DNA from 3 places in the Actinoplanes sp. NPDC051851 genome. Region 3 is predicted to be linked to each of the others. Evidence: riboswitches for the same ligand, from Rfam matches in the RefSeq annotation. Region 3 holds a riboswitch; each other region holds the start of a gene.
The links. Region 3 has a riboswitch for cyclic di-AMP ahead of AB0M08_RS30540 (transglycosylase family protein). Riboswitches for the same ligand answer to the same signal wherever they lie in the genome.
Positions count from the first base shown of each region.

Region 1: another riboswitch for cyclic di-AMP. It lies ahead of AB0M08_RS27065 (hypothetical protein); the one in region 3 lies ahead of AB0M08_RS30540 (transglycosylase family protein).
Region 2: another riboswitch for cyclic di-AMP. It lies ahead of AB0M08_RS39565 (NlpC/P60 family protein); the one in region 3 lies ahead of AB0M08_RS30540 (transglycosylase family protein).

Region 1 is NZ_JBFAYF010000031.1:49,903-59,207, reverse strand. Features, by position in the region: gene AB0M08_RS27085 (TetR/AcrR family transcriptional regulator) at 1-261, opposite strand, end outside; gene AB0M08_RS27080 (ABC transporter permease) at 488-1,384, shown strand; gene AB0M08_RS27075 (ABC transporter ATP-binding protein) at 1,377-2,147, shown strand; gene AB0M08_RS27070 (hypothetical protein) at 2,221-3,189, opposite strand; cyclic di-AMP (ydaO/yuaA leader) riboswitch at 3,261-3,396, opposite strand; cyclic di-AMP (ydaO/yuaA leader) riboswitch at 3,604-3,740, shown strand; gene AB0M08_RS27065 (hypothetical protein) at 3,744-4,787, shown strand; gene AB0M08_RS27060 (glycoside hydrolase family 65 protein) at 4,858-7,224, opposite strand; gene AB0M08_RS27055 (beta-phosphoglucomutase family hydrolase) at 7,257-7,997, opposite strand; gene AB0M08_RS27050 (ATP-binding protein) at 8,089-8,496, opposite strand; gene AB0M08_RS27045 (ABC transporter ATP-binding protein) at 8,663-9,305, opposite strand, start outside.
Region 2 is NZ_JBFAYF010000066.1:24,080-33,384, forward strand. Features, by position in the region: gene cydC (thiol reductant ABC exporter subunit CydC) at 1-1,345, opposite strand, end outside; gene cydB (cytochrome d ubiquinol oxidase subunit II) at 1,507-2,487, opposite strand; gene AB0M08_RS39550 (cytochrome ubiquinol oxidase subunit I) at 2,500-3,921, opposite strand; gene AB0M08_RS39555 (BlaI/MecI/CopY family transcriptional regulator) at 3,998-4,351, shown strand; gene AB0M08_RS39560 (M56 family metallopeptidase) at 4,348-5,262, shown strand; cyclic di-AMP (ydaO/yuaA leader) riboswitch at 5,382-5,515, shown strand; gene AB0M08_RS39565 (NlpC/P60 family protein) at 5,532-6,515, shown strand; gene AB0M08_RS39570 (MarR family transcriptional regulator) at 6,624-7,043, opposite strand; gene AB0M08_RS39575 (epoxide hydrolase family protein) at 7,112-8,209, shown strand; gene AB0M08_RS39580 (AAA family ATPase) at 8,387-9,305, shown strand, end outside.
Region 3 is NZ_JBFAYF010000038.1:45,788-55,092, reverse strand. Features, by position in the region: gene AB0M08_RS30555 (ExeM/NucH family extracellular endonuclease) at 1-2,939, shown strand, start outside; gene AB0M08_RS30550 (LysR family transcriptional regulator) at 3,006-3,875, opposite strand; gene AB0M08_RS30545 (nuclear transport factor 2 family protein) at 3,946-4,302, shown strand; gene AB0M08_RS30540 (transglycosylase family protein) at 4,422-5,012, opposite strand; cyclic di-AMP (ydaO/yuaA leader) riboswitch at 5,015-5,193, opposite strand; gene AB0M08_RS30535 (saccharopine dehydrogenase NADP-binding domain-containing protein) at 5,392-6,630, shown strand; gene AB0M08_RS30530 (class I SAM-dependent methyltransferase) at 6,679-7,257, opposite strand; gene AB0M08_RS30525 (GNAT family N-acetyltransferase) at 7,399-8,007, shown strand; gene AB0M08_RS30520 (DUF3040 domain-containing protein) at 8,321-8,617, opposite strand; gene AB0M08_RS30515 (glycosyltransferase) at 8,950-9,305, opposite strand, start outside.

The DNA.
Region 1 (9,305 bases), on a different contig from region 3:
AGCACGGCTCACGATCATCATCAACAGCTGGAGATCACCGGCAAAAGAGCCGGTGTCCGGAAGTGGCACTTTCCTACCCGCCACATCGGAGATGATCTCCAGTACCATCTCCAGCTTGTTGCTCCATCGGCGGTAGATCGCGGTCTTGCCCACACCGGCACGGCGTGCCACGGCCTCGATCGAAAGCCGGCCGTAACCCACCTCTGCCAGCTCGTTCATGACCGCGTTTCGGATCGCCGCGGTGATGTCTGTCCGGAGCACCGCCGCTCCGGCTGGTGCGCGCTTAACTGTCGCCACGCGTACGACTATAACGCTACGACGTAACGGTTGCGTTCCGCCGTTTGGTCAGCTAGCGTCACAGCCGCGTCGATACGAACCCGTTCCATCGGCGCCGGCGGTCACCCTGTCATGCTTGCTAGCTGTGTTCTCGCGCAAGCAACCGGAGTCCGCCGCCACCTACGGGCCGACTAGATCGGAGCACCACCCCATGCCAGAGACGGCGGTTGCCGAGTCCGGCACCGAGCTCTCCGCCAAGGAGCTGGCTCGGCGCCACGGACTGTCCTCTTCCGGACGGCGGATCCGCCTCCCGGAGTACACACGTCAGCTGTGGCGGTACCGGCATTTCATCTCGGCACATGCCCGGGCGAAGACCTCCTCGGCGCTGGGCCAGACCAACCTCGGCACGCTGTGGCAGGTCCTGACCCCGATAATCAACGCCGCCGTCTACTACGTCATCTTCGGCGTGGTGATCGGCACCCGCGGCGGGGTGGACAACTTCATCCCGTACCTCTGCATCGGCGTCTTCGTCTTCGGGTTCACCCAGTCGGTGGTCAACTCGGGCATCAACGCGATCACCGGCAACCTCGGACTGATCCGGGCGCTGCACTTCCCCCGTGCCAGCCTCCCGCTCTCGGTCGCCCTGGTCGAGGCCCGCAACTTCCTCACCGCGCTGGTGGTGCTCTTCGGCATCGTGCTGATCAGCGGTGAGCCGATCAACCCGGAGTGGCTGCTGGTCATCCCGGCGCTGGTGCTCCAGGTGGTCTTCAACACCGGCCTGGCGATGGGCATGGCCCGCCTCGGCTCCAAGATGCGCGACATCAAGCAGCTGATCCCGTTCATCATGCGGTTCTGGATGTACGGCTCGGCCATCCTCTACCCGGTCACCCGCTTCACCGAGCACCTGCACGGCTGGAAGCTGGCCCTCGTCGAGGCGAACCCGCTGCTGGTCTTCGTCGAGCTGTTCCGGCACGCGCTGATGGAGAACGTGGTCCTGGCCGGTACGCCGACCCTGCTCTGGACCGAGGCGGCCGTCTGGGCCGCGGTCGTGGGTCTCGGCGGCTACGTCTACTTCTGGCGCGGAGAGAAGGGCTACGGCCGTGGCTGACATCGAGCACGTCCCCACCGTCATCGCCGACAACGCCCACGTGATCTACAAGGTCCGGGGCGGCGGCAAGAACAACCAGAGCCCGCTCGCCAGCCTCAAGAAGATCGTCACCCGGCAGAAGGAGGCGAACGTCCGCGAGGTGCACGCCGTCAAGGGTGTGAGCTTCGTCGCCTACAAGGGTGAGGCGATCGGCCTGATCGGGAGCAACGGCTCCGGCAAGTCGACCCTGCTGCGCGCGGTGGCCGGGTTGCTGCCGGTGGCCCGCGGCGCGATCTACGCGGCCGGCCAGCCGTCCCTACTGGGCGTGAACGCGGCCCTGATGAACGACCTGCCCGGCGATCAGAACGTCGAGCTGGGCTGCCTCGCCATGGGCATGTCGCCGGCCGACGTCAAGGAGAAGAAGCAGGGCATCATCGACTTCTCCGGCATCAACGAGCGCGGCGACTTCTCCTCGCTGCCGATGCGGACCTACTCGTCCGGCATGGCGGCCCGGCTCCGGTTCTCCATCTCGGCGGCGAAGCTGCACGACGTGCTGCTGATCGACGAGGCGCTGGCCACCGGTGACGCGAAGTTCCGCAAGCGCAGTGAGGCCCGGGTTCGCGAGCTCCGCGAGCAGGCCGGCACGGTCTTCCTGGTCAGCCACAGTGAGCAGTCGATCCGGGACACCTGCGAGCGCTGCATCTGGCTGGAGTCCGGACTGATCCGGGCGGACGGCCCGACCGACGAGGTCATGAAGGAGTACGACGCCTTCAACAAGCGGTAACCGCACCACGAGAAGGAGAGAGCCCGGGGTGCCGATCGCCCCGGGCTCTCTTTCGTGTCTCGGTCGGGTCCCGTCAGGTCACCGAGAGATGCACGTGGTTCGTGTGGTCGGTCGACGGTGTCCCGCCGGCCCCGGAGTACGACTTCCAGCCGCTGCTCGGCAACCAGATCCGCTTGAACCAGATCACGTAGAGCACCCCGAGCGTGTCGGAGTTCTTGATGAAGTAGTTCGCCAGGTTGTTGCCGTACGTCTTGCTGGCGCCGGTGGCGACCCCGCCGAAGCCGTTCTTGTCGGCGGCGAAGTCACAGGCCCGGCCCTTCGGATGCTCACCGCTGTTCTGGTGCCGGAAGCACGCGACGTACCGGGTGAACCCGTCCTTCTGGGCCTGCTTGAGGGCGTACAGCAGGCGCGGCGTGATGCAGCCGGTGGTGGTCGGGTCGTTCTCGGTGCACCCGCCGGCGAGGCTGCCGGAGGGCTCGTCGGCCGAGGCACTGTCCCCGCTGCCGCTGTCGCCGTCGGCGTCGTCACCCTGGTTCGCGTTCTTCAGGGCGGTCTCGACCTGCAGCTTCTTCTTGGCCATCACGTTGACCTGCTTCTGCTGGTCGACGATGGTGGCCTCGATCGCGGTCTTGGCCTTCTGCTGGCTGGTCAGCGTGGTCCGGAGATCGGTGATCGCCTGGTTCTGCTGGACCGCCACGGTGCCGAGCGTGATGGCCCGGTCCAGGAAGGCGCCCGAGGAGTCCGCGGTGAGCAGCGCGCTGATCGGGCCGAGCCGGCCGGTCGTGTACGCCTGGACCGCGATCTGGTCCAGCGCCGCCTGCTGCGGGCCGATCGACGCGTCCAGCGTCTTGATCTCGGCGGCCAGCTTGGTCTGCTGCGCCTTCGAGGTCTTCAGCTTCGCCTTGGCCTCGACGTAACCCTTGGAGGCGGAGTCGAGTTGTTCGAGCAGGGACTTGGAGCCGCCCTCACCGTCGTCACCCGATTCACCGGGCGCGGCGAGCGGGCGGGGCGCGGCGGAGGCCGGCGTCGCTATACCGGTCACCCCGCATGCGGCAAGGAGGAGAGCGAAGATCGCCACCCACCGTCGCCGCGCAGGTACTGACTGCACAGGCCATTTCCTTCCGTCGGCCGCCGGCCGGGTTAGCTGACGGGTTCGGGACGAAGGAAATCCCTACCGCACGTGGCGGATTCACCCCGGAAGAAATGGTTCCCCGGCTCGCCCACTCGGGCGATTAGGCGGCGGTCCCCGGGTGGGAACCGAACCGACCATACCCACTCGATCGAGGAATCGACAGTTCTCGTACGCATGGCGACAGGGCAATCACATGACGTCACCTAACTACGGAAAGTCGTTGACCGGTAACGATTTTAGCCATTTCTTCGGTCGTCATGGATGGCGATATCTCGGGTAAACTCTTCGCCGGTCCTGCCCGGACGGCACCGCCCCCGAGTTGCCGGCAGGCCACCGCCCAATCGCCCCGCAAGGGCGAGCCGGGGACCCAGGTCACTGGGGTGAATCCGCCTCGCGCGGTAGGGATCTCTTCCGTCCCGAACCCGTCAGCTAACCCGGTCGGCGGTGACAAGGAAGGATTGTTGATGACCGCACGTCCCCGCCGGTGGCTGATATTGGCCCTGGCGCCGCTCGTGGCGACCGCGTTCCTGGTGGCACCCTCCGCACCGGCGAGCGCCGCACCGAGCGCCAGCTCCTCCACCAGTTCCGAGGAGGACGAGGAGGAACAGCCCGACCTCCTCTCCGACCAGCTCGAAGCGACCAACCGGCGGTACGTGAACGCCAAGGCCGCGGTGACGAAATCGCAGAAGGCGCAGAAGACGCTGGCCACCAAGATCTCGGACGCGGAGAAGCGCCGGGACGCCCTGGTGCCCGAGGTCAACGCGATCGCCAAGCAGCAGTACCAGACCGGCAACCTGAGCGCGGTCGGCTTCCTGCTCGGCAGCGACTCGTCCCAGGACTTCCTGAACAAGGCGATCTCCCTCGAAGAGATCAACAAGCTGCACGACCAGAAGCTGCACGAGCTGAACACGGCGCTCACCGAGATCACCACGGCGAAGACCGCGCTCGACGCCGAGCTCAAGACCGAGCAGCAGCAGCTCGCCGTGCAGAAGCAGCAGAAGACGTCGGCCGACAAGCAGGTGGCCCTGCTCGGCGGTGACACCGGGATCAACAAGACCATCACGCAGGGCATGGTCGACGCGGTCTCCAAGGTCGCGGATCCGGCGCCGCGCAACGCCAGCGGCGGCTTCTCCGCCGAGTCGTGCACCCAGAACGACCCGACCACCAACGGCTGCATCACCAAGCGGACGCTGCACCTCTACCAGGAGGTGAAGAAGGCCGGATTCAACCGCTTCGTCGGTTGTCACCGGGACGGCGGCCCGTTCGAGCACCCCAAGGGCCGGGCGTGTGACTGGTCACTGCAGAAGAGCGGCTTCTCGTCGGCGCACAACAACGACATGATGCGGTACGGCAACGACCTCACCGCGTTCCTCGTGCGCAACGCCGACCGGCTCGGCATCTACTACGTGATCTGGTACAAGCAGATCTGGTTCCCGGCGACCGGGACCTGGCACGCGTACCACGGTGTGAGCGACCACACCGACCACGTGCACGTCTCGCTGCTCTAGGAAGTACCGAGCACCGATACGAAAGGCCCCCGGCCACTGCGGTCGGGGGCCTTCGTGCGTACCGGGAAGATCAGCTGCTGGTGTTCCGGCGCACCGGGGCGCGGCCCGCCGGCTGAGACGGCGCGGGGCCGACCGGCGCCGCCGGCGGGATGGCCATGGTGACCGGCCGCACCTGGGTCACCTCCAGCTCCTTGCCGTGGTGCAGCAGCGTGAGCCGGGCCGACCCCCCGCCGTTGCGCAGCGAGTAGGTGACCTCGTCGGCGGTCACGTTCACCCGCAGCCGCAGACCCCGCCAGAGCAGCGAGAACTCCAGGTTGTTGATCCGGCTGGGCAGCCGCGGCGCGAACGAGAGCTGCCCCTGGAAGTCGCGCATGCCGCCGAGGCCGGCGACCAGCGCGATCCAGGAACCCGCCAGCGACGCCACGTGGACGCCGTCACGGGCGTTCTGGTGCAGGTCGTGCAGGTCCATCAGGGCGGCCTCGCCCAGGTAGTCGTGGGCCAGCTCGAGGTGCCCGGTCTCGGCCGCCATCACCGCCTGGATGCAGGCCGACAGCGACGAGTCCCGCACGGTCCGGGCGTCGTAGTACGCGAAGTTGCGCGCCTTCTCCTCCGGCGTGAAGGCGTCACCCCGGATGTACATCGCCATGACCAGGTCGGCCTGCTTGACCACCTGCTTGCGGTACAGGTCGAAGTACGGGAAGTTCAGCAGGAGTGGGTAGCCCTCGGGCGGCGTGCCCTCGAAGTCCCACTCCTGCAGGCGGGTGAAGCCCTCGCACTGCTGGTGGACGCCGAGCTCCTTGTCGTACGGGATGTGCACGGCAGCCGCCGCGTCCCGCCAGGAGGCGGCCTCCTCGTCGTTCACCCCGAACGTGCGGGCCAGGTCCGGGTGGCGCTTGCAGGCGTCCACCGCGGCCAGCAGGTTCTGCTGGGCCATCAGGTTGGTGTAGACGTTGTCGTTGACCACCGCGGTGTACTCGTCCGGGCCGGTGACGCCGTCGATGTGGAAGCGCCCGTGCCGGTCGTGGTGCCCCAGCGAGCGCCACAGCCGTGCGGTCTCGACCAGCAGCTCCAGGCCGACCTCACGCTCGAAGTCGTAGTCGCCGGTGGCCTGGACGTACCGCCGGACCGCGTCGGCGATGTCGGCGCCGATGTGGAAGCCCGCGGTGCCGGCCGGCCAGTAACCGGAGCACTCCTGGCCGCGGATGGTCCGCCACGGGAAGGCGGCGCCCTGGAGGCCGAGCGTCTGCGCCCGCTCCCGGGCCAGGTCCAGCGTGGAGTGCCGCCAGCGCAGCACGTCCGCCGCCGCGGAGGGCTGCGTGTACGTCAGTGCGGGCAGCACGAAGGTCTCGGAGTCCCAGAACGTGTGACCGTCGTACCCCGGCCCGGTGAGGCCCTTGGAGCCGATCGGGCGCTGCTCGGCCCTGGCCCCCGCCTGCAGGGTGTGGAAGAGGCCGAAGCGGACCGCCTGCTGCACCTCCGGGTCACCGTCGACGCGGACGTCGGAGTGGTCCCAGAACGCATCCAGGTACTCCTGCTGCTGCTGGACCAGCCCCTCCCAGCCGTCCAGCCGGGCGCTGGCCAGTGCGGCGCCGACCTGGTCGCGCAGGGCGGGCAGCGAGCGCATGCTGGACCAGCCGTACGCCGCCAGCTTCACCACGCGCAACTTCTGCCCCGCCTCGAGACGGCAGGCGACCGTGGTCCGCAGCCAGTCGGGGTGCCCCTCGGTGGTGATGGCGTGCCGGCCGGGCGTCTCGACCAGGTGCTCCATCGCCGCGGCCATCCGCAGGTCGCTGGCCTTGGTGTGGTGCACGAGGATGCCGCCGGTGGGCTGTTCGAGCATCTCCTCGGCCTGCAGCGGGCGGTCCAGCACCGCCGCCACCCGCGGGTCCTTGCTCTGCGGCGGCAGCTGCTCGTTCGCCACCAGCTCGGACTGCAGGATCAGCCGGGCCGCGGTGTCCAGCGGCTCGACCTCGTAGAGGATCGCGACGACGGCTCGCTGGGTGAAGGAGACCAGGCGGATCGTGCGCACCCGGATGCCCTGCCCGGAGGGCGAGACCCACTCGACGACCCGTTCCAGCGTGCCGGCACGCATGTCCAGGGTGCGCTCGTGGGAGCGGAGCTCGCCGTACCGCACGTCGAACGGCTCGTCGTTGACGAGCAGCCGCATGAGCTTGGCGTTGGTGACGTTGACCATGGTCTGGCCGGACTCGGGGAAGCCGTAGCCGGCCTCCGCGTGCGGCATCGGGCGCAACTCGTAGAACGAGTTCAGGTAGGTGCCGGGCAGGCCGTGCGGCTCGCCCTCGTCCAGGTTGCCCCGTATCCCGATGTGGCCGTTCGAGAGAGCGAACACCGACTCGGACTGGGCCAGCAGGTCCAGATCGAGCCGGGTCTCCCGGATGTGCCAGGGGTCAACGGGGTAGGCCCGTTCACGGATCACGGTCGTGCCTCTCGTGACAACAATGTCAATGGTTAGTGCTCGAGCAACTCGGCGAGGTCGGTGACCACGACGTCGGCGCCGTGCGCACGCAGCTCCTCCGCCTGGCCCACGCGATCCACCCCGATCACGATGCCGAAGCCACCGGCACGTCCGGCGGCCACGCCGGCCTGGGCGTCTTCGAACACCGCGCAGCTCTCCGGGGGGAGGCCGAGCAGTTCGGCCCCGCGGAGGAACGTGTCCGGAGCGGGCTTGCCGGGCAAGCCGAGCTCGCGGGCGACGACCCCGTCCACGCGGGCCTCCAGGAGGTCGGCGATGCCGGCCGCCTCCAGGACGTCTTTGCAGTTGGCGCTCGCCGAGACGACGGCGCGCCGGAGACCGGCCTCCTTCGCGGCCTTCAGGTACTCCACCGATCCCGGGTAGACCTGGACCGCGCCCTCCTTGATCTTCTGCAGGACGAGGATGTTCTTGCGGTTGCCGACGCCGTTGACGGTCTCCTGGTCGGGGCCGTCGTCCGGCGTGCCCTCAGGAAGGGTGATACCCCGTGAGGTGAGAAACGTGCGTACTCCGTCGGCGCGCTGCCGTCCGTCGACGTACTTGTGATAGTCGGCGCCGGAATCGAACGGCATAAAGGGCTGGTCATGGTGTTCTGACCACGTTTGCAGAAACTCGTCGAACGTTTGTTTCCACGCGGCACTGTGCACCAGAGCGGTCTGTGTCAGTACCCCGTCGAGATCGAAGAGGCATGCGGTCACCTGCGAAGGAAGTCCGAGCACTCGACCAATGTAGTCGGACGGCAAGGAGAACGAGAGCGGAAGCCCCGGTTCACATTTCCGCGGTGTTTCACAGCGTGTTCGACCTGCTGTTTCAGCTTTCCGGCGTGCCAATCTTCAAGATCATCCGGAGCCCGATCGAGGTGCCGATGGGCCCGGTGGCCGTGGTGACCTCGTCGCACAACTGGTGCGCCAACCACAGCCCGCGTCCCCCGACCTCGTCCGTACCGGGGACGACCGTGCCGTCCCGGCGCCCGTCGGGGATGCCCGGACCCGAGTCGGTGACCACGCACCAGACCGAGCCGTCCTCGACCTTCAGGAGGAAACGGCCGTGCCCGCCGGCATGCAGGATGACGTTGGTGATCACCTCGTTGACCGCCAGCACGTAGCCCGAGAGACGATCACCGGAGAGGCCGACCGGCGGCAGGAGCCGGGCCGTCTCGTGCCGCAGCACGGTGATGTCGTCGTGACCGAAGGTGCGGTCGAGCAGGATGGGGCTCATGGTTTTGAGGGCGTCATCGACCCTCGGCTCACCAATGGGAGCCGAACGCACACTCTGGCCGATCCTGTCCTCCACCGTGGTGCAGCCTACGCGCTGTGGCCGTCCAGTGGCGGGAGGCATCCGTGATCCCGCCCGTAAGTGGCGCCCGCCGTTCACCGGCCCCCGCTCAACGCCACCCGACATCGATCCGGTCCCCCCGCTCGTCGAAGAAGTGCACCGAGTCCATCTGCACCGCCACCGAGAGCGGGTGTCCGTGCGAAACCGCAGGGTACGGGGCCAGGCGTACCGAAAGCTCGGCCGGTTTGCGGTGATGCCGGCCCGGATCGTTGAGCAGGCTCACCTGACCGCCCGGCTCCGGCGCCGCCTCGGCGGCCGGCCGGGAGAGGCGCTGCACCAGCTTCTTGAGCGCGCCCGAACCGGGCTGCCGGCCGGGCGTGGCGCCGGCTATCTCGTCCACCACGATCGCGGTCGCCCCCACGTCCAGGTAGGCCAGCGACTCGTGCCCGTGGTGCTCCAGGTACCGGATCCGGCCGTGCAGGACCGCACCGGGCGTCTCCGGGGTCACCGGGGTGAGCGCCTCGGCCCGGACGCCGACCACGATCCGCTCGCCGTGGTACCGCGCGACCGCCCGCGATCGGGGATCGGACCAGGGCAGGTAGAGCGTCTGCTCGCCGAAGTTGAGCGCGACGTACCGGTCCAGGTGCACGTAGACCTGGGCCTCCAGCAGGTTCATCCGGGGCGAGCCGAGGAAGGCGGCGACGTAGAGCGTGGCGGGGCGTCGGTAGACCTCGGTCGGCGTGCCGAGGTCC
Region 2 (9,305 bases), on a different contig from region 3:
CGTGCGGCAGCGACGGCTTCTGCGGCAGGTAGAACGCCGTCCCCACCGCGACAGCGCCCGCCTCCGCCGGATGCAGCCCGGCCAGCACCCGCAGCGCCGTGGTCTTCCCCGTCCCCGACTCCCCGCGGAGCGCGACCATCTCCCCGCCGCGCACCGCCAGCTCATCGAGCCGTACGGCATCCCCGGCCACCCCGTCATAGCGCGCCCGCAGCCCGGCGGCGACCACCCCCCACCGCACCCCGCGGTCGGAGTGGGACCCCCCGGAGACCACCCCCACAAAGGACGCGGCGGCACCGGATGCCGCGACGCCGGCGGAACGGACACCGGCGGAACGGACGCCGGGAGAGGGGACGTCCGGCGCGGACACCGGAGACGTCAGGATCTCGTCCACATCGGCGATCACCGCGCTCGCGTCCGTCGACGCGTGGTACTTCGCCGCCATCTCCCGCAGCGGCCGGTACGCCTCCGGCGCCAGCAGGATCACCAGCAGCGCCGGCCCCAGCTCCATCGACCCGGCCGCCACCCGTAGCCCCGCCTCGACCGCGATCAGCCCCACCGACAGCGTTCCCACCAGGTCGAGCGCCGTCGACGACAGGAACGCCACCTTGAGCACCCGCATGGTGGCCCGCCGGTGCCGGTCGGTCAGCTCGGCGATCACGCCGATCTGCCGTTCTGCCCGCCCGTACATCCGCAGTGTCCCGAGCCCGCGCACCACGTCGAGGAAGTGCCCGGCCAGCCGCGCGTCGGCCGCCCACCGCTGACGCGCCCGGGCCTGCGTCGCCCACCCGATCAGCGCGCCGAGAACCGGGATCAGCGGCAGCGTGACCAGCGCGATCAGGCCGGACGCCGGGTCCACCAGCGCCATCACCACGATCACCGCCGGTGGCAGCAGTACCCCGAGCACCAGCGACGGCAGGTACCCGGAGAACCACGGCCGGAGGGCGTCCAGCCCGGTGCCGAGCACGGTGCTGAGCCGGCCCTGCCCGTACCCGGCGACCCAGCCGGGCCCCCTGCGTACGATCGTCGCCAGAAGTGACCGGCGCAGCTGGCCGGTCACCCGCGCCGCGGTCCGCCGCGCCACCACCTGCTCGGCCCAGGCGAGTAGCCCGCGCGCCGTGAACGCGCCCGCGAGCAGCGCGACCGCCTCCCCGCGCGAGTCACCCGGCAGCCACCGGGCCACCCCCGGCCCGGCGATCGCCAGCGTCAGCGCGTACGCGATCGCCAGCGTCACCGCCGCTTGACCGCTCCCGATCAGGGCGAGCAGTGCGATCCCACCCCGGCTGGCTCGCGCGTGCCGTAGCAGCCGCGGATCGATCGGCCCGCGCGATTCCCGCCGCCCCGGCATCCGTCCCCGCTCGTCGCGGGCGGATTCCGCCGAGCCCGCGCCGACACCCGAAACCGCCGCGCTGCCGGAGCCCGCCGCGCTGCCGGAGCCCGCCGCGCTGCCGGAGCCAGCGCCTCGCCCGCCCGGCACCGCCTTCCCCGTGGACCCGAACGCCATCGCACTCACGACGCCACCCGTTCGCTGGCGATCCGCCGCCGGAACACCCAGTATGACCAGGTCTGGTACGCGACCACCCCGGGCAGCACGATCACCCCCGCCACCGTCAGCAGGCGCAGCGCCGAGGGTGTCGCCGCCGCCGACTCCCGGGTCAGCGACCACGCCGGATCCAGCGTGCTCAGCAGCACCACGTCCCCGTGCGCCGTGAACACCGCGACCACCGCCCCGGCGACCCCGGCCGCGATGACCGCGAACGCCCGTCCCTCCCAGCCCCGCCGGGCGAGTAGTCCCGCCCCGAAGCTGAGTGCCGCCGCGAGCAGGGTCAGCTTCGACCCGGTGGCGATCCCGGCCGCGAGCAGCGCCACCGCCCCGAGGCTGCCGCCGTGCTTGGCCAGGGCGCGGGCCCGCCGCCGGACCGGCCCGGTGGTCCGCAGCGCCAGGAACGCCGCGCCGAGCAGGATCGCCCCGAGCAGCGCGGCGCCCGCGCCGAGCCCGGCAGCCGGGGTGAAGAGCGGTGACAGGCTGCGCCCGAGCCCGCTGCCGGTGACCGATCCGTCCGCGCCGAGCGCCAGCCCGTCCACGAAGACCCCGAGCTGCGCGCCCCAGAGCAACACTATGCCGGCCGACGACCCGGCGAGCAGCAGGTCGCAGCGCCGCCGCCAGCCGGGGGAGTCGTGCTTGCCGCGGAATTCGAGGGCTACCCCGCGGACCGCCAGCAGCAGCAGGATCGCGACCATCGGCAGGTAGAGCGCGGAGAGCAGGACCGCGTACCAGTCGGGGAACGCCGCGAAGGTGACCCCGATCGCGGCGACCAGCCACACCTCGTTGCCGTCCCAGAACGGCCCGACCGTACGGATGACCGCACCCCGCTCGTGGTCGTCGCGCCCGAGTAGTGGCGCGAGGATGCCGACGCCGAAGTCGAAGCCCTCGAGGACGAAGTAGAGCACCCAGGCGAGGACGAGGATCGCGAACCAGAAGGTGATCATGAGGGGGGTCTCCTAGTAAGCCGGGGCGAGTTCGGCTGACTTATCAGAAATATCCGAGATATCAGGACGCAGCGGCTTCCGCGACAGGTGGACGACGAGCCTGCACCACGCCACCGCCAGGAACCCGTAGATCACGGTGAACCCCACCAGCGATGCGATCACCTCGGCACTCGTCAGCCCCGGCGAGATCCCGTCCGACACCTTGGAGATCCCGAACGCGAGCCACGGCTGCCGCGCCGTCTCGGTGAACACCCACCCGAACGTGTTCGCCGCCGCGGGCAGTGCCGGCGAGATCAGCAGCACCCGCTTCACCCAGGTGGGCGTACCCGAACCCATCTGCAGGAAGCGGGGCAGAAGCGGAATCCGGAGGCGGCGCGAAGCGGCCGACACCCAGAGGTAGTACGCCGCGAACGCCATCCCCAGCACCCCGGCCCCGATCATCAGCCGGAACGTCCAGAACGCCACCGGGATCATCGGCACGTAGCTCCCGGCCCCGTACTGCGCGCTGTACTGCGCCTGCAGGTCGTCGATCCCCTGGACGGTCCCGTTGAACGACCCGGTCCCCAGGAACGAGAGCAGCTTCGGGATCTCGATGGTCAGGAACGGCTTCTCGTGCCCGAGCCTGCCGAGCGCGAAGACCGAGAACGGCGCCCCGGTGGTGGTCTCGTAGAGCGCCTCGGCGGCCGCCATCTTCATCGGCTGCACCGCGGTCATCACCTTGCCGAGGTGGTCCCCGCTGAGCGCGGTCCCGGCCCCGCCGATGAGCATCAGCCACGCGCCGAGCCGCCCCAGCGTCCGGAAGGCGTTGTCCGCGACAGTGCGCCACACCCCGATCGCCATCAGCAGCCCGCCGCCGGCCATCATCGCCCCGGCCATCGTGTGCGGGAACGCGGCGAGCACCACCTCGTTGGTCATCAGTTCCCGGAAGCTGGTCAGGTGGGCGCGCCCGGTGGTGGCATCGATGGCGTACGCGACCGGGTTCTGCATGAACGAGTTCGCCGCCAGGATGATGTACGCCGAGAGCAGCGTCCCCACCGCCACGATCACGATGGTCGCCGTGTGCACCGCCCGGGGCAGCCGTTCCCACCCGAAGTACCAGAGCGCCAGGAACGTCGCCTCGAGGAAGAACGCGAGCATCCCCTCGATCGCCAGGGTCGGCCCGAACACGTCGCCGTAGAACTTCGCGAACGCGCTCCAGCCGAGCCCGAACTGGAACTCCTGCACCAGTCCGGTGACCACGCCGACCGCGAAGGTGACGATCAGCAGCTTGCCGACGAACTTGGTGAGCAGCAGGTGCCGTTCGTTCCGCGACCGCAGCCAGGCGATCTGGAGCCCGGCCGCGGTCGCGCTCAGGCAGATCGAGAGCGGCACGAACAGGTAGTGGTAGATCGTCACGACCGCGAACTGCAAGCGCGTCAGGTCGAGCACGTCCATCGGGTAGCCCCTTCTACGACTCTTCGTAGTAGATACTACGCAACGTAGTACGACTGGCCCTAGTAGGATGGGACACATGGCACTTGGCGACCTCGAACGTGAGGTCATGGCACAGCTCTGGGACGCTCGCGAGCCGCTGACCGTACGGCAGGTTCACGAGCGGGTCGGCCGCGACCGTGATCTGGCGTACACGACCGTGATGACCGTGCTCGACCGCCTCGCCAAGAAACGCCTGGTGATCCAGCAGAAGGCCGACCGCGCGTACCGGTACGTGCCGGCGCAGAGCCGCGAGGAGATGACCGCGGCCCTGATGATGGACGCGCTCAGCTCCACCACCGACCAGGACGCCGCCCTCGCGTACTTCCTGGGCCAGCTCCCGCCGGGTACCCTTGCGGCCGCCATGGAAGAAGCTAAAAACAACGAGACGTGACGGCACTCGTCCTGGGTGCGCTCGGGCTGACCCTCTCGCTGGTCGTCCCGGGTGTGCTGGCCGCCGCACGCTGGCCGGACCGCGCGCCGGCCGCCGCCGTCCTGCTCTGGCAGGCGATCACCCTGACCGCGGTGCTCTGCGCCCTCGGTGTGGTGCTCGCCGGCCCCGAGGAACTGACCCGCGAGGCCGGCGCCGAGCACCCGATCACCGCCGCCGCGCTGGTCTTCTCGCTCCTGGTGGCCGGGACGATCGTGATCCGGCTGCTGATCTCGCTCGGCCGGGTGACCTACCGGGCGCGGGCGCGACGGGCCCGGCACCGGATGCTGGTCGACCTGCTCGACCGGGTGGAGCGCCACCAGGAACTGAGCGGCGACGAGGTACGGGTCCTCGACGGCCCCCTGCCGCTGGCCTACTGCGTCCCCGGGCGCGAACCCCGCGTGGTGCTCTCCGACGCCGTGCTGCGTGTGCTGGACGCCCCGCAGGTCGACGCGGTCCTCGCCCACGAGCGGGCGCACCTGCGGCACCGGCACGAGCTGGTGATGGAGAGCTTCACCGCGTTCTATCAGGCCGTGCCGCCGCCGCTGCGGAGCCGGGCGCCGCTGGACGCCGTACACGAGCTGCTGGAGATGGTGGCGGACGACGCCGCGCGCCGCCGCACCGGGCCGGACCCGCTGCGGGCCGCGCTCGCCCGTCTCTCCGACGCCGTGCCGCTCGCCGGGGAGGCCGCGCCGGCCGGCCGGGCGGGGGAGGCGCGGCGCCGCCGACTGGACCGCCTGGACGGCCCGGACCGGACCTCGAGCCCCCTCACCGCCGTTGCCGGCGCCGGGGCGATCGGGCTCGTCGTGCTACCCACCGTGATCGTCGTGGTGCCCTGGCTCACGCTGGCCCTGAAAGCCTGGCCGTTTCGGTGACCCTGCGTATCGGGGGGTGTGCGTGCGGTATCCCTCCCGGCGCGCGCTTCATTTGGCCCCATGATCCGAGTACGGTGGTCCCCGGTTCGGCAGCCCCCCATCGTCCATCCGGCCGATCTGACGAACCACCGCCTAATCGCCGAGAGGCGAGCCGGGGACCCACGTTCCCGGGGTGAAGCCGCGTACCCCGCGGCCGGGCGTGCTTCCCGCCCGAACCCGACAGCTAACCCGGTCGGCGGCCGAGTGGGAAGAAAGGACAACGCGCCCACGTGAAACGGATTGGTGTGCGCGGCCTGGTGCACAGTGTGCTGTGCGCCGTCGCCGCGGCCGGAATCGTTCTCACCGGTCCTGCAGTTGCCCACGCCACACCCTCGCCGTCCAGCGTCGAGGACAAGATCGACAAGCAGTGGAACGAGCTCGAGCCCGTCATCGAGGACTACAACGACGTGCACGGCAAGCTGACCAAGCTGCAGAAGCAGCAGAAGGATCTCGCCAAGAAGCTCGATCCGCTGGAGGCTCAGGTCGAGGCCGCGATGAAGGACGTGCGCGGTCTCGCCGCGGACGCCTACATGCAGGGCCCGCCGAGCGTCTTCACGGCTCTCCTGGAGAGCGGCTCGGCCGACGGACTGACCGAGAAGCTCACGTATCTCGACCAGTTCTCCCAGAGCCGCGAGGATTCGATCGCCAGTGTGGTGAAACTGCGCAACAAGTACGCCGCCGACAAGCAGACCCTGGACAAGCTTGCCGCCGAGATCTCCACCCGCGACGCCGACCTGAAGACCAAGAAGGTGGCGATCGAGAAGGAGATCACGTCGCTCCAGAAGCTGCGGCTGACGGCGTACAAGGCGTCGGACGCCGACGACGGCCCGTACAAGACGGGGCCCTGCCCGGTCACCTACACCAACGACAAGGGTGGACGGGCCGCTCAGAAGGCGTGCGACCTGATCGGCAAGCCCTACGTCTTCGGCTCGGAGGGTCCGAACAGCTACGACTGCTCGGGTCTGACGAAGGCGGCGTGGGCCTCGGTCGGCGTCAGCCTGGAGCACTACACGAAGGATCAGTGGAACTCCACCAAGGCGGTCAGCCGGAGCGAATTGAAGCCCGGCGACCTGGTCTTCTACTACTCCGACGTGCACCACGTGGCCATCTACATCGGTGGCGGCATGGTGGTCCACGCCCCGCACACGGGCGACTATGTGCGGATGGCGACGATTGATCGAGGGCCGATCGCGGGCTATCGCCGACCGGCTTAGTGGTCATTCCGCGCAGAGGGCCGCTTCCGCTCCGGCGGTGGCGGCCCTCTCTGCCCCGGCTTCTCCCGTACGCCCGGAAGCTTCTCCCGTACGCCCGGAGCAGTGCGGTCACCCGCCCCGATGATGGTCGAGCAGCCTCCGCAGCAGTCTGGTGAGCTGCTCCCGCTCGGCCTCCGACAGCGGCTCCAGCAGTTCGTCCTGGACCTCGGCCACCCGTTCCCCCAGCTCCTTCGCTCGCGCCGCCCCCGCCCCGGTCAGCGTGATCACGTTCCGCCGCCGGTCCGCCGGATCGGGTGACCGGGCCACGAAGCCGGCCCCCTCCAGCTCGTTCAGCGCGCCGACCAGGTCGCTGAGATGGATCCCGGTCCGCCGCCCGAGCGCCGCCTGACTGGCCGCCCCGTCCGCCTCCAGCGACGCCAGCAGCCGGTAGTGGTATCCCCGCGCCCCGACCGCCGCGAACCCGTCCCCGACGAGCCGATGCGCGTACGCGGCCGTCTGTGACAGCAGCCAGCTAGCCAGATGATCCATGTGTCCAGGATAACATTGGCCCTCCTAACGTTAGTGAGTCTAACGTTAGTCATATGAACGTTAGAGACATGAATGAATTCCGCCTCCACGTCCCCCGGTCCGACCTCGACGACCTGCATGCCCGCCTCGCCGGTGCCCGCTGGCCCGATGAGCTCCCCGGTGCCGGCGCGAGCGACGACTACGGCATCCCGCTCGCCCGGGTCCGCGCGCTCGCCGCCCACTGGGCCGCCTTCGACTGGCGCGCCCACGAGGAAGAGTGGAACGCCCTCCCGCAGTACGTCGCCGAGATCGGCGGCGACCGCGTCCACTTCCTGCACCTGCGCCACCCCGACCCGCACGCGTTCCCGATCGTGCTGACCCACGGCTGGCCGGGTTCCAGCGTCGAATTCCTCGACGTGGTGCGCCCCCTCGCCGAGCACTTCCACGTCGTCGTCCCCGCCATCCCGGGCTTCGGCCTCTCCGGCCCCACCACCCGCCCCTGGGGGGTGCGGCGCGTCGCCACCGCCTGGGCCGCGCTGATGTCGGCCCTGGGCTACTCCCGCTACGGCGCCCAGGGCGGCGACGTGGGCGCCGGCGTCTCCCTCCACCTGGCCGCCGTCGCCCCCGGCGAGGTCGCCGCCGTCCACGTGAACTACCTCCCGACGCCCCTCCCGCCGGGTACTCCCGCGTCCTTCGGCGATTCTCTCTCCGATGCCGACCGGTCCCGCCTCGCCGCGATCACGGCCTTCGCCGCCCGCCGTCACCCGCACCAGATCCTCTTCGCGGCGACGCCGCAGACCCCGGCCTACGCCCTGAACGACTCCCCGGTGGGCCTGCTGGCCTTCCTGGCCGAGAAGTTCGACCGCTGGTCCGACCCGTCCACCCCGGTCCCCGTGGACCGCGTCATCGCCGACGTCGCCCACCACTGGCTGTTCCGCACCGCGGCGTCCTCCGCCCGCTTCTTCAAGGAGACCGGCCTCGGCGCCCCACCGGCCCCGTGCCGGGCTCCGGTGGGCGTGGCGGTCCTCCCCGCCGACATCACCCGGTCCGTCCGCCCGCTGGCCACCCGGCGCTACACCATCCCGCACTGGACGGAGTTCCCCCGCGGCGGCCACTTCGCGGCTCTGGAGGTCCCCCGCCTCTTCACCGCGGACGTCACCACCTTCTTCCGGACCCACGCCCCATGACCCCTCCCGGTACGCCCGGGCCCGCGCGAACCGGTCGCTCCGGTCGCCGCGCGCGAGGTCCTGGCTGGTTCCCGGGGGTGTCCCGGGGTCCCCGGGGCACCCGTGGGGGCCGGCCGAGAGGGGCGACCGGGCGGTGGTGCGGCCCGCGCACGGGAAGCGCGGGCATAATCGCCTCTCATGAGCGACGCCTTGATCGACAGCCTCACCGCGGCGGTGCAGGCCCGCCCCGACGACCTGCCGCTCCGGCTGCACCTCGCCGAACTGCTGGTCTCCGCCGGTCGCCCCGCCGAGGCCATCGGCCACGCCGCTCAGGCCCTCGCGGGCGACCCCGCCAACCCGGCCGCCCAGCGCCTGATGGCCGCCGCCCTCGGCACCACGCCCCACAGCGGCCCCACCGGTTCCGCGCTCGCCGAGCCCGCCACCCCCGGCTCCACGGGTTCCGCACTCACCGAACCCGCCGCCCCCGGCCTCGCCGGTCCTATCGCTCCCGGCGCCACCACCCCCGATTCATCCGGGCGAATCGGAAATGTCGACAATGGGAGCGCCGCGAACGGCGCACCGACCGGGAACCACGCAGCCGGACCGGCGAGCGGGACCGGCGCGGCCGACCCGGTGAGCGGCGCCGACCCGGCCGGAAACGGCACCGGCGCGCCGGGCAACGGGGCCGGCGTCGACTGGGCGGCCATGGAGGAGCAGTTCGGCGACGTCGTCCCGCCCCGCTTCGCCGCCGGAGACCAGCACGAGCCCGTCCAGGGCCACGCCGACCGCGCCTTCGACGTCGAGCGCTCCACCGTCACCCTCGCCGACGTCGGCGGGATGGCCGAGGTGAAGAAGCGCCTGGAGGTCTCCTTCCTCGCTCCGCTGCGCAACCCGAAGATGCGCGCCCTCTTCGGCAAGAGCCTCCGCGGCGGCCTGCTGCTCTACGGCCCGCCCGGCTGCGGCAAGACCTTCCTGGCCCGCGCGGTCGCCGGAGAGATGGGCGCCTCGTTCGTCTCGCTCAGCATCACCGACGTGCTGAACATGTGGGTCGGCAGCTCCGAGCGGAACCTGCACGACCTCTTCGAGTCGGCCCGTACCCACGCGCCCTGCGTGCTCT
Region 3 (9,305 bases):
TCGACCACGCGCTCACCTCGGAGTCGCTGACCGACCGGGTCACCGGCGTCGACATCTGGAACATCAACTCGGTCGAGTCGTACGCCTACGAGTACGACGGGTACGCGCCGTTCTACAGCGCCGACCCGTACCGGGCCAGTGACCACGACCCGGTCGTCGTCGGCCTCGACACCGACCCGATCGACCTGCAGCTGCTGAGCATCAACGACTTCCACGGCCGCCTCGAGCAGCCGGCCACCAACACCGGTGGTGCCGCCTGGCTGGTCGGCCTGGTCGACAAGCTGCGGGCGGCGAACCCGTACACCCTGTGGAGCTCGGACGGCGACAACGTCGGCGCCTCGACCTTCATCTCCTCGATCGACTCGGACAACCCGACGATCGACGCCCTGAACGCGGGCGGCCTGGACGTCTCGGCGGTCGGTAACCACGAGTTCGACAAGGGCATCGACGACCTCACCGGTCACCTCGAGGAGCGGGCGGACTTCGACTACCTGGGCGCCAACGTCTACAAGGACGGCGTGCGGGCGTTGCAGCCCTACGCGATCAAGGAGGTCGCGGGCATCCGCGTCGGCTACGTCGGCGTGGTGACCCAGGAGACCAGCGCGATGGTCAGTCCGGCCGGCATCGTGGGCGTGGAGTTCCGCGACCCGGTGGCCGAGGCGAACGCGCTGGCCACCCAGCTCACCGACGGCGACGAGTCGAACGGCGAGGCGGACGTTCTGGTGCTGCTGGCCCACGAGGGTGCGGCGACCGAGAACATCACCTCCGCCGAGGCGCTGCAGGCCGACCCGGTCTTCGGTCCCTTCACCCGGGTGAGCGCCGAGTACGAGGCCATCCTCTCCGGTCACACCCACCAGCCGTACGCCTTCGAGATCCCGGTTCCCGGCAGCACCACCGGTAAGACCCGGCCGGTGCTCCAGGCCGAGGACTACGGCCTGAAGCTGGGTCGCGCGGTCCTCACCATCGACCCGGCGACCAAGGAGGTCACCGCGTCGACGGCCGAGCTGATCGACGTCAACACCACCACCTCGACGGCGCCGGACGCGACCGTCGCCGCCATCGTGACCGCGGCCAAGGCGAACTCGGCCGTGCTCGGCGCGGAGCAGCTCGGCACGATCACCACGGACATCAAGCGGGCCTACAGCGCCACCGGCACCGAGGACCGTGGCTCCGAGTCGGTGATGGGCAACTTCATCGCCGACGTGCAGCTCGACCAGACCAGCGACGCCGGTCGTGGTGGGGCGCAGATCGCGCTGATGAACCCGGGCGGCCTCCGTGCCGACCTGCTCACCGGCGACGACGGCGTGGTCACCTACTCCGAGGCGTATGCGGTGCAGCCGTTCGCCAACGACGTGGTCACCCAGACGCTCACCGGCGCTCAGCTCAAGGAGGTGCTGGAGCAGCAGTGGCAGCCGGCCACCGCGTCCCGGCCGATCCTGCACCTGGGCTCGTCGAAGGGCTTCACCTACGCGTACGACGAGAGCCAGGCGGCGGGCTCGCGGATCATCGCCTCGTCGATGAAGCTGAACGGGGTCACCATCGACCCGGCCGGCTCCTACCGCGTGACCAGCAACTCGTTCCTCGCCGCGGGTGGCGACAACTTCACCACCCTGGCCCTGGGCACGAACCGCGTCACCACCGGTGACAACGACCTGACCATGCTGGTGAACTACTTCGCCAAGTACACGCCGATCACCGCGGACACCGGCGACCGGGCGGTCCCCGGCGTGCTGGACATCACCGCGCCGACCGGTTCGTACACGGTGGACACCACGGCCGAGACCGGCGCGGCGGTGACGCTGACCCAGTCGGCGCTCTCCGACGACGTCAGCGACGCCTCGGCGATCTCGCAGGTGGTCAACTGGGGCGACGGCTCGGCCGCCGAGACCCTCGCCGCCGGCAGCACCTCGGTGACGCACGCGTACACCGTGGCCGGCACCTACACCGTCCAGGTGACCGTCACCGACGAGGCCGGCAACGCCGTCACCGTCGGCGCCGGTTCCGTGGTGGTCAGCGACCCGGTCACCCCGACCAACCCGGACACCACCTCGCCGACCGCGGCGTACAAGGTCAACGCCACCACCCTCTGGCCCGGCCAGTCGGTGACGCTGACCGAGACCGCGCTGAGCGACGACGTCAGCGCCGCTGACAAGCTCACCCGCGTGATCAGCTGGGGCGACGGCTCGACCGAGACCCTGGCCGCCGGCAAGACCACGGCGACCCACAAGTTCGCCACGGCGGGCAGCTACTCGATCAAGGTGACGGTCACCGACGAGGCCGGCAACGCGGCCGACGTCATCGCCGCCACCGTCGCGGTCAAGGCGCAGACCGGCGCCTACACCCTGAGCACGAAGTCGATCTGGACCGGTCAGAGCGTCACGCTCAAGGTCGGCAGCGTCACCAACGCCACCTCGGTGAAGATCAGCTGGGGTGACGGCGCCACCACCACGGCGTCGCCGAACATCGCGGTGTCGCACAAGTACACCAAGGCCGGCACGTTCAAGGTCACGGTGACTCCGGTCAACGCGCTCGGTTCCGGTACGGCCGTGACGGTCGGCTCGGTCAAGGTCACCAAGGACACCTACAAGCCGTCGATCAGCCTGAAGGCCCCGCACTACCCGGCCAAGGTGTCGTCCTGGAAGACGATCACCGGCAAGGTCAGTGACAAGGGTCTGGGCGTCGACAGCGTCAAGGTGAAGCTGGTCGAGCAGCGCTCCGGCAAGTGGTACTACTACAGCCACGGCAAGTGGACCAAGGCTTCCTCGAAGTCGAAGGCCCTCGCCAAGGCGGAGACGCTGACCGCGAAGGTGAGCGGCGGCTCCTGGTCGGTGAAGGTCTCCGGCCTCAAGAAGGGCACGCTGCGCGTCGGCTACTGGGCCAAGGACAAGGCGGGCAACAGCTCGGCGACCAAGGTCTACACGCAGAAGCTGACCAAGTAACAGCATCTTCTCCGGATGCCCCCGTCACGTCAGTGGCGGGGGCATCCGTCCATCCGAAGGCCGCCGCTATCCGAAGGCCGCCGCGCAGTGTCGCAGGAAGGCGGCGCGGGCCGGGCTGGGGCGGTCCTGCCAGACCAGGGCGAGCAGCGCCGGGATCGGCACGTCGTCGATCGGCACGGCGACCAGATCGGGGTGCGCGGCGGCCATCGACTCGCTCAGCACCGCGACGCCGAGTCCGCGCCGCGCGAGCCCGGCGACCGTCTCCGGGGAGGTCGCCACCAGGGCGACCGAGGTCGCCAGACCCGCTGCCACGCGCGCTTGATCGAGCACGTCACGGATGCCGGTCCCCTGCGGGAGAGCGATTATCCCGTACGTCGAGAGCCGCCCGAGGGAGATCCGGGTCAGCCCGGCGAACTCGCCGTCGGCGGGAGCGAGCGCGACCAGGCGTTCACTCGCGATCACCCGCGTGGCCAGGTGCTCCGGCAGTCCCGGGAGCCCGGCCAGGGCGATGTCCAGCGCGCCGGTGCGCACCTGGGCGACGAGCTGGTCGGAGTTCGCCTCGACCAGCTCGACCTCGATGCCGGGGTGATCGCGGTGGAAGGCGGCGAGCGCGTCGAAGAGCGGCGCGATCTCGCAGCCGGTCACCATGCCGAGCGTCAACCGGCCACGGACCAGTCCGCGCACGTCGTCGATCGCCTCACGCAGCCCCTCGACCGCGTCCAGGGCCTCGCGGGCGTGCCGGAGCGCCGCCGAGCCGGCCTCGGTCAGCCGGGCGGTCCGGGTGCCACGGTCGAACAGCTCCGTGCCCAGCTCCTGCTCCAGGGCCTTGACCTGGGCGCTCACCCCGGACTGGGTGATGTGCACGCGCTCCGCGGCCCGGGTGAAGTTCCCCGTCTCGGCCACCGCGACGAAGTACTCCAGCTGCCGCAGATCCATGAGTGGGGATTGTAGGTGCTAGAAGAACCATCTGTTGGACTTGTGGTGGGGTGACGGGCAGGGTGGAGGCATGACCGAAGTCGCCAACAAGCCCGAAGACCTGACCCGCCTCTTCGTCGAGCGGGCCAACGCCAAGGACGCGGCCGGCATCGCCGCGCTCTACGAGGAGGACGCGGTGATGGCCTGGCCGCCCGGCTCGCAGACGGTGGGCCGCACCGCCATCGAGAAGCTCTGGGCCGGGATCCTGCCCGAGTCGCCCCGGTTCGAGCCGGAGCCGCCGCTGCCGACACTGATCAGCGGCGACCTGGCTCTCACCTCCACGCCGCCGAGAGACGGCGCGGGCGCCCGGGCTCAGGTGGCACGACGCCAGCCGGACGGCACCTGGCTGCGGGTGCTCGACCAGCCGGAGTTCCGCCGGACCACCTAGGAGGATCCCTGCGCGGTTCCAGGCGGCTCGGTTCCAGACGGCTCGGTTCCAGGCGGCTCGGTTCGAGGCGGCTCGGTTCGAGACGGCTCGGTTCGAGACGGCCTGCCGCGCGAGGCGTGTCAGATGGCGAGGCGCTGGCCCGGGTAGAGCTTGTTCGGGCTGCTCAGCCGGGCGCGATTGGCCTGGTAGATGTGCTTCCAGCCGCCCGCGACGTGATACCTGTGGGCGATTCCGCTCAGCGTGTCACCGGGCCGCACCACGTAGGTGTGTCCGGTGGCTTTGCGGGTCCTGGTGACGTTGGAGACCAGGCGCATCCGCACGTTCGCCCGCTTGTGCACCGAGGCCGTCCGGTACGCGCGGGTCATGCCCCGCCTTCCGCAGGTGGGCCATGCTCCGATGCCCTGGCCGCGCAGAACCTTTTCGGCGACGGCGACCTGTTCGCCCTTGGAAGCTTGGTTGGCGGTGGACGCGTATTTCGTACCGCCGTAGGAGCGCCAGGTGCTGCGGCTGAACTGGAGACCGCCGTAATACCCGTTGCCGGTGTTGATGCGCCAATTCCCGCCGGATTCGCACTGGGCGACGGCGTCCCAGTTGACGTCGGCCGCGTCGGCCTGGGCGGGCGTGCTGGCGCCGAGCAGGGCCACGGAGCCGGCGATTCCGCACACGGCGGCGCCGAGGACGCGACGGGCCCTCTTTTGGATCTGAACCATGAAATTGTTCTCCTCAACGCCTACGAGGTGAGCTGTCGGGTTCGGGCAGAGGTGCCCGGCCGTCGCGAGACGGCTTCACCCCGAGGCGCGCGCGGCGGCGCGCCGAGGAACTGTGGGTCCCCCGCTCCATGCCTGTGGGTTGTCGTCCGTGACCGAGGCATGGACTCGGCGTTCCGGTCACGGAGTCCGCGGCTGTGCGGACTACTGGTCGGTGGCGTGGCGTCCGTATTCCGGGCACCAGGCCGCTGGCTGTTACCCCAAATTAATTGGTTTGACCTTCCTTTGTGCGGATAAGTCACCATGTTGTCCAGCACCACCTGAAAGAGGAAGCCCGCATTCTGTATCCAGCTAGTGCAGTGGCAGTGCACAATCTCCGACCATGAGCGATCGTGAGCGCGACTTCGACGTGGTCATCTTCGGGGCCACCGGCTTCGTCGGTGTGCTGGTGGCGGGGCATCTCGCCGAGCATGCCCCGGAGGGGACCAGGATCGCGCTGGCCGGTCGCTCACCGGCGAAACTGGAGGCGGCCAGGGCGTCGCTCGGCGTCGACTGGCCGGTGCTCGTGGCCGACGCCGCCGACGTGGAGGCGCTGGCCGCACTGGCCGCCCGTGCGCGTGTCGTGGTCAGCACCGTGGGGCCGTACGCGAAGTTCGGCCTTCCGCTGGTGAACGCCTGTGCCGCGGCGGGCACCGACTACGTTGACCTCACCGGCGAGGTGCTCTTCGCCCGGGACAGCATCGACGCGAACCACGAGCTGGCGAAGAGCACCGGCGCGCGGATCGTGCACTCCTGCGGATTCGACTCGATCCCGTCCGATCTGGGCGTTCACGTGCTGCACCAGCTCGCCGAGCGGGACGGCGCGGGTGAGCTCACCGACACCACGCTCGTGGTCACCAAGATGCGCGGCGGGTTCAGCGGCGGCACCATCGACTCGATGCGCAACCAGGTCGACGTGATGAAGCGTGACCCGAAACTGCGGCGGGTGGCGGGGAGTCCGTATTCGCTCAGTCCCGATCGCAAGGCGGAGCCGGACTTCGGGCGGCAGAACGACATGGAGACGTTCCCCGCCGAGCAGGTCGATCCCCGGCTGCGCGGGCACCTCGCGCCGTTCGTGATGGCGTCCTACAACACCCGGGTGGTGCGGCGCAGCAACGCGTTGCGGGATTGGGCGTACGGGAAACGGTTCCGCTACCGCGAGGCGATGAGCGTGGGCACCTCGCCGCTCTCGCCGGTGATCGCGACCCTCACCAAGGCGGGCATGATGGGGGTCTTCCTCGGGCTGGCGGTGCCGCCGGTGCGGTTCGTGCTCGACCGGGTGCTGCCCGCGCCCGGTACCGGTCCGGACGAGCAGAGCCGCCGCAACGGTCACTTCACCATGGACATCTTCACCACCACCACGTCCGGGGCGCGCTACACGGCCCGGGTCAGGGCCAAGGGCGACCCGGGGTACGCGGCGACGGCGGTGATGCTTGGCGAGTCGGCGCTGGCACTCGCGCTGGACCGGGAGGCGCTGCCGGAGCACGGCGGCGGGGTGCTGACCCCGGCGACCGGGATCGGGGACGCGCTGGTCACCCGGCTGCGGGCGGCCGGCGTGGAGATCGGCGCCCGCAAGCTCTGAGCTCAAGCTTCCGCGCTGCGATCGGCTTTCTTACTGCGATCGGCTTTCTCACTGCGGGCGGCGGGCGATCAGCTCGAAGGTGTGCCAGTGCTTGGGGCCGCTGAACGCCGGGCCGGGGGCGTCCACCTCGTGCCAGTGCTCGATGGTGAGGCCGTCGGCGAGGGCGCGTGCCTCGTCGGCGGTGAGGTAGGTGCCGGTGGGGTCGCCGGCCCACGAGTCGTGCACGCCGAAGACGTCGACGGCCACCCGGCCACCCGGGCGCAGCGCCGAGCGGATCACCGTCCACAGGCGATCGAAGCTCTCCCTGGTCTGGTAGGGGAGGGCGTAACCGGCGTAGACCAGATCGGCGGGCGGCAGCCCGTCCAACTCCTCGAACCCGGCCGCGAGTACCGTGAGCAGGTCGTTCGCCGGGATGTCGAGGGCCGGGCCGCGATCCACGGCGAGCACCCGCCAGCCGGCCCGGAGCAGCGCCTCGGTCTCCCGGCCCGCGCCGCAGCCCAGGTCGACGGCGGTCCGGCCGGCACCGGGACCGGTCAGCGTCAGGGCCCTGCGGCAGAGGTCGCGCACCGGGCGGTCCCGCTGCCGGGCGTTGTACGTCTCCCAGTGCCCGTCATCATGTCGTGTCACCGCACCGATTCTGCCGCGCCGTCCGGATGACCGGCGGGAAGCGAAAGCGGTAATCCGACGGATGGACCGTCCGGAATCCCTTACCCCTTTCATATCGATCGCTACTGGCATCGAACGGGTCCATACGGGCAGGATTTCAAGGTGGCCGCCGACGCTCTGCCCTATCCGCTGAGGTTGCAGGGATCCGGCATCGTCCTGCGCGAATGGCAGCCGGACGACCTGGAGGATCTCGTGACGATGCTGGACGAGCCGGCGATCGCGCGCTGGACACCGATGCCGTCGCCGTTCGACATCGAGGCGGGCCTGGCGTACCTGAAACGCGCACAGACCGGCCGGCTCAGCGGACGCCGGATCCAGCTCGCCATCACCGTCGACGGCGGCGAACCGCTCGGCGAGATGCTGCTCTTCGGGGTGACCGGCGATCGGCGCGAGGCGGAGCTGGGCTACCTGGTCGGCGCGCGGCACCGGCGGCGGGGCCTGGCGACGGCCGCGCTCACCCTGCTCTCCGGGTATGCGTGCGGCACGCTCGGCCTCGGCCGCCTGCTGCTCCGGATCGACCCGTGCAACACCGCCAGCACGTCGGTGGCGCGCCGCTGTGGTTACCGCCTGACCGGCGAGCCCCCGATCGCGCAGGCGGGACCGTACGGCCCGACCAGCCTGGACACCTGGGAGTACGTGGAGGGTCTCCCCGGCCCCCGCCGCCAGCGCCTGCGCAACGTGGCCGCCCGCCGCTACGGCCGCCGCCCCTGAACCACCCCCACCCTGAACCACCCCCACCCTGCCCGCCCACCCTGCCCGCCCACCCTGCCCCGCGCCGCCCGCCCCGCCCTGCCCGCCCTGCGCCGCCCGCCGGGTTCTGGCTGGCGCTGAAGGGTGTGTCCGGACGCCCGAGACGCCTCTGGGCGCCAGCCGACCTCCGGCGCCCGCAAGGTCACCACCGTCACCGGTGTGTCCGGATGCCCGAGACGCCTCTCGGCGCCGGCCCTACGAGGACTGGGGCGGGGAATGGGACGGGCCCGCGCCGTTGGAGGACGGCACGGGCCCGCGGGCGGAGGAGGTTGTCTCAGAAGGGGCGGATCTCCGCACCGGAGTGGTGGCGCCGGAGGCGGTAGGCGGCGGCGCCCAGGGTGAAGGCGGACCAGAGGGCGGCGATCGTCGCCGGGATCCACCAGCCGAGCGCGATGAGTACCGCGGCGCCGACCGCGATGACGGTTGCGACCAGGAACAACGCTAACGGGGGGCGCCGGCGGGTCGGCACGCTGAAGTTGCCGCCGCCCATCCGGGCGCAGAAGTCGGGGTCGTCGCGGAGTAGCTGGCGCTCCAACTGTGCGAGCCGCCTGCTGTCCTCTTTGTTCAGCATCGTGCACCTCCCGGTCCGCCGCGCCGGTACGCATCGATCGAGAGTCGGCTATCCCGATCACCGCCCATTGTTACCTCTGAGTTGCTTTCGTGATACGTCTGCGTGTGCCGAATTTTCCCGACCTTCCGGATGGGACTACCCCTACGAGGGACGGGATGGGTGCATTGGGCGGGATGCCGGGAAAGGCATTCACTAGCCGGTACAACGGCTTTGCTGTGTTTCGATGACGGCCGAAGCACGAAGATCACGGATGGGTCCCGGTCAGATGGTGCAAAAAGGCGGCGCCCGGGCTGACGGGCGCCGCCTCCGGCCCGGGGGCCGTCGATGAGAACTCAGGGTCGTGCGGCGCGGAACACCCAGATCCGCAGCATCAGGAAGCGGACCGCGGTCGCCAGCAGGTTGGCCAGGACCAGCACCACCAGCTCGACGAAGCGGGACGGCTCGGTCGCCGACGAGTGGAGCAGGGCGAGCGATCCGCTGGTCAGGCCCAGGCCGACGGCGAAGACGATCAGGCCCTGGAGCTGGTGGAGGAGTGCGCCCTCGGAACCGCGTACGCCGAAGGTGACCCGCCGGTTGACCGCGGTGTTGGCCACCGCGGTGACCAGGAGGGCGATGAGGTTGGCCGCCTGCGGGCCGAAACCGCCGCGGAGCAGGGCGAAGAGCAGCAGGTACGCGAGCGTGCTGGCCA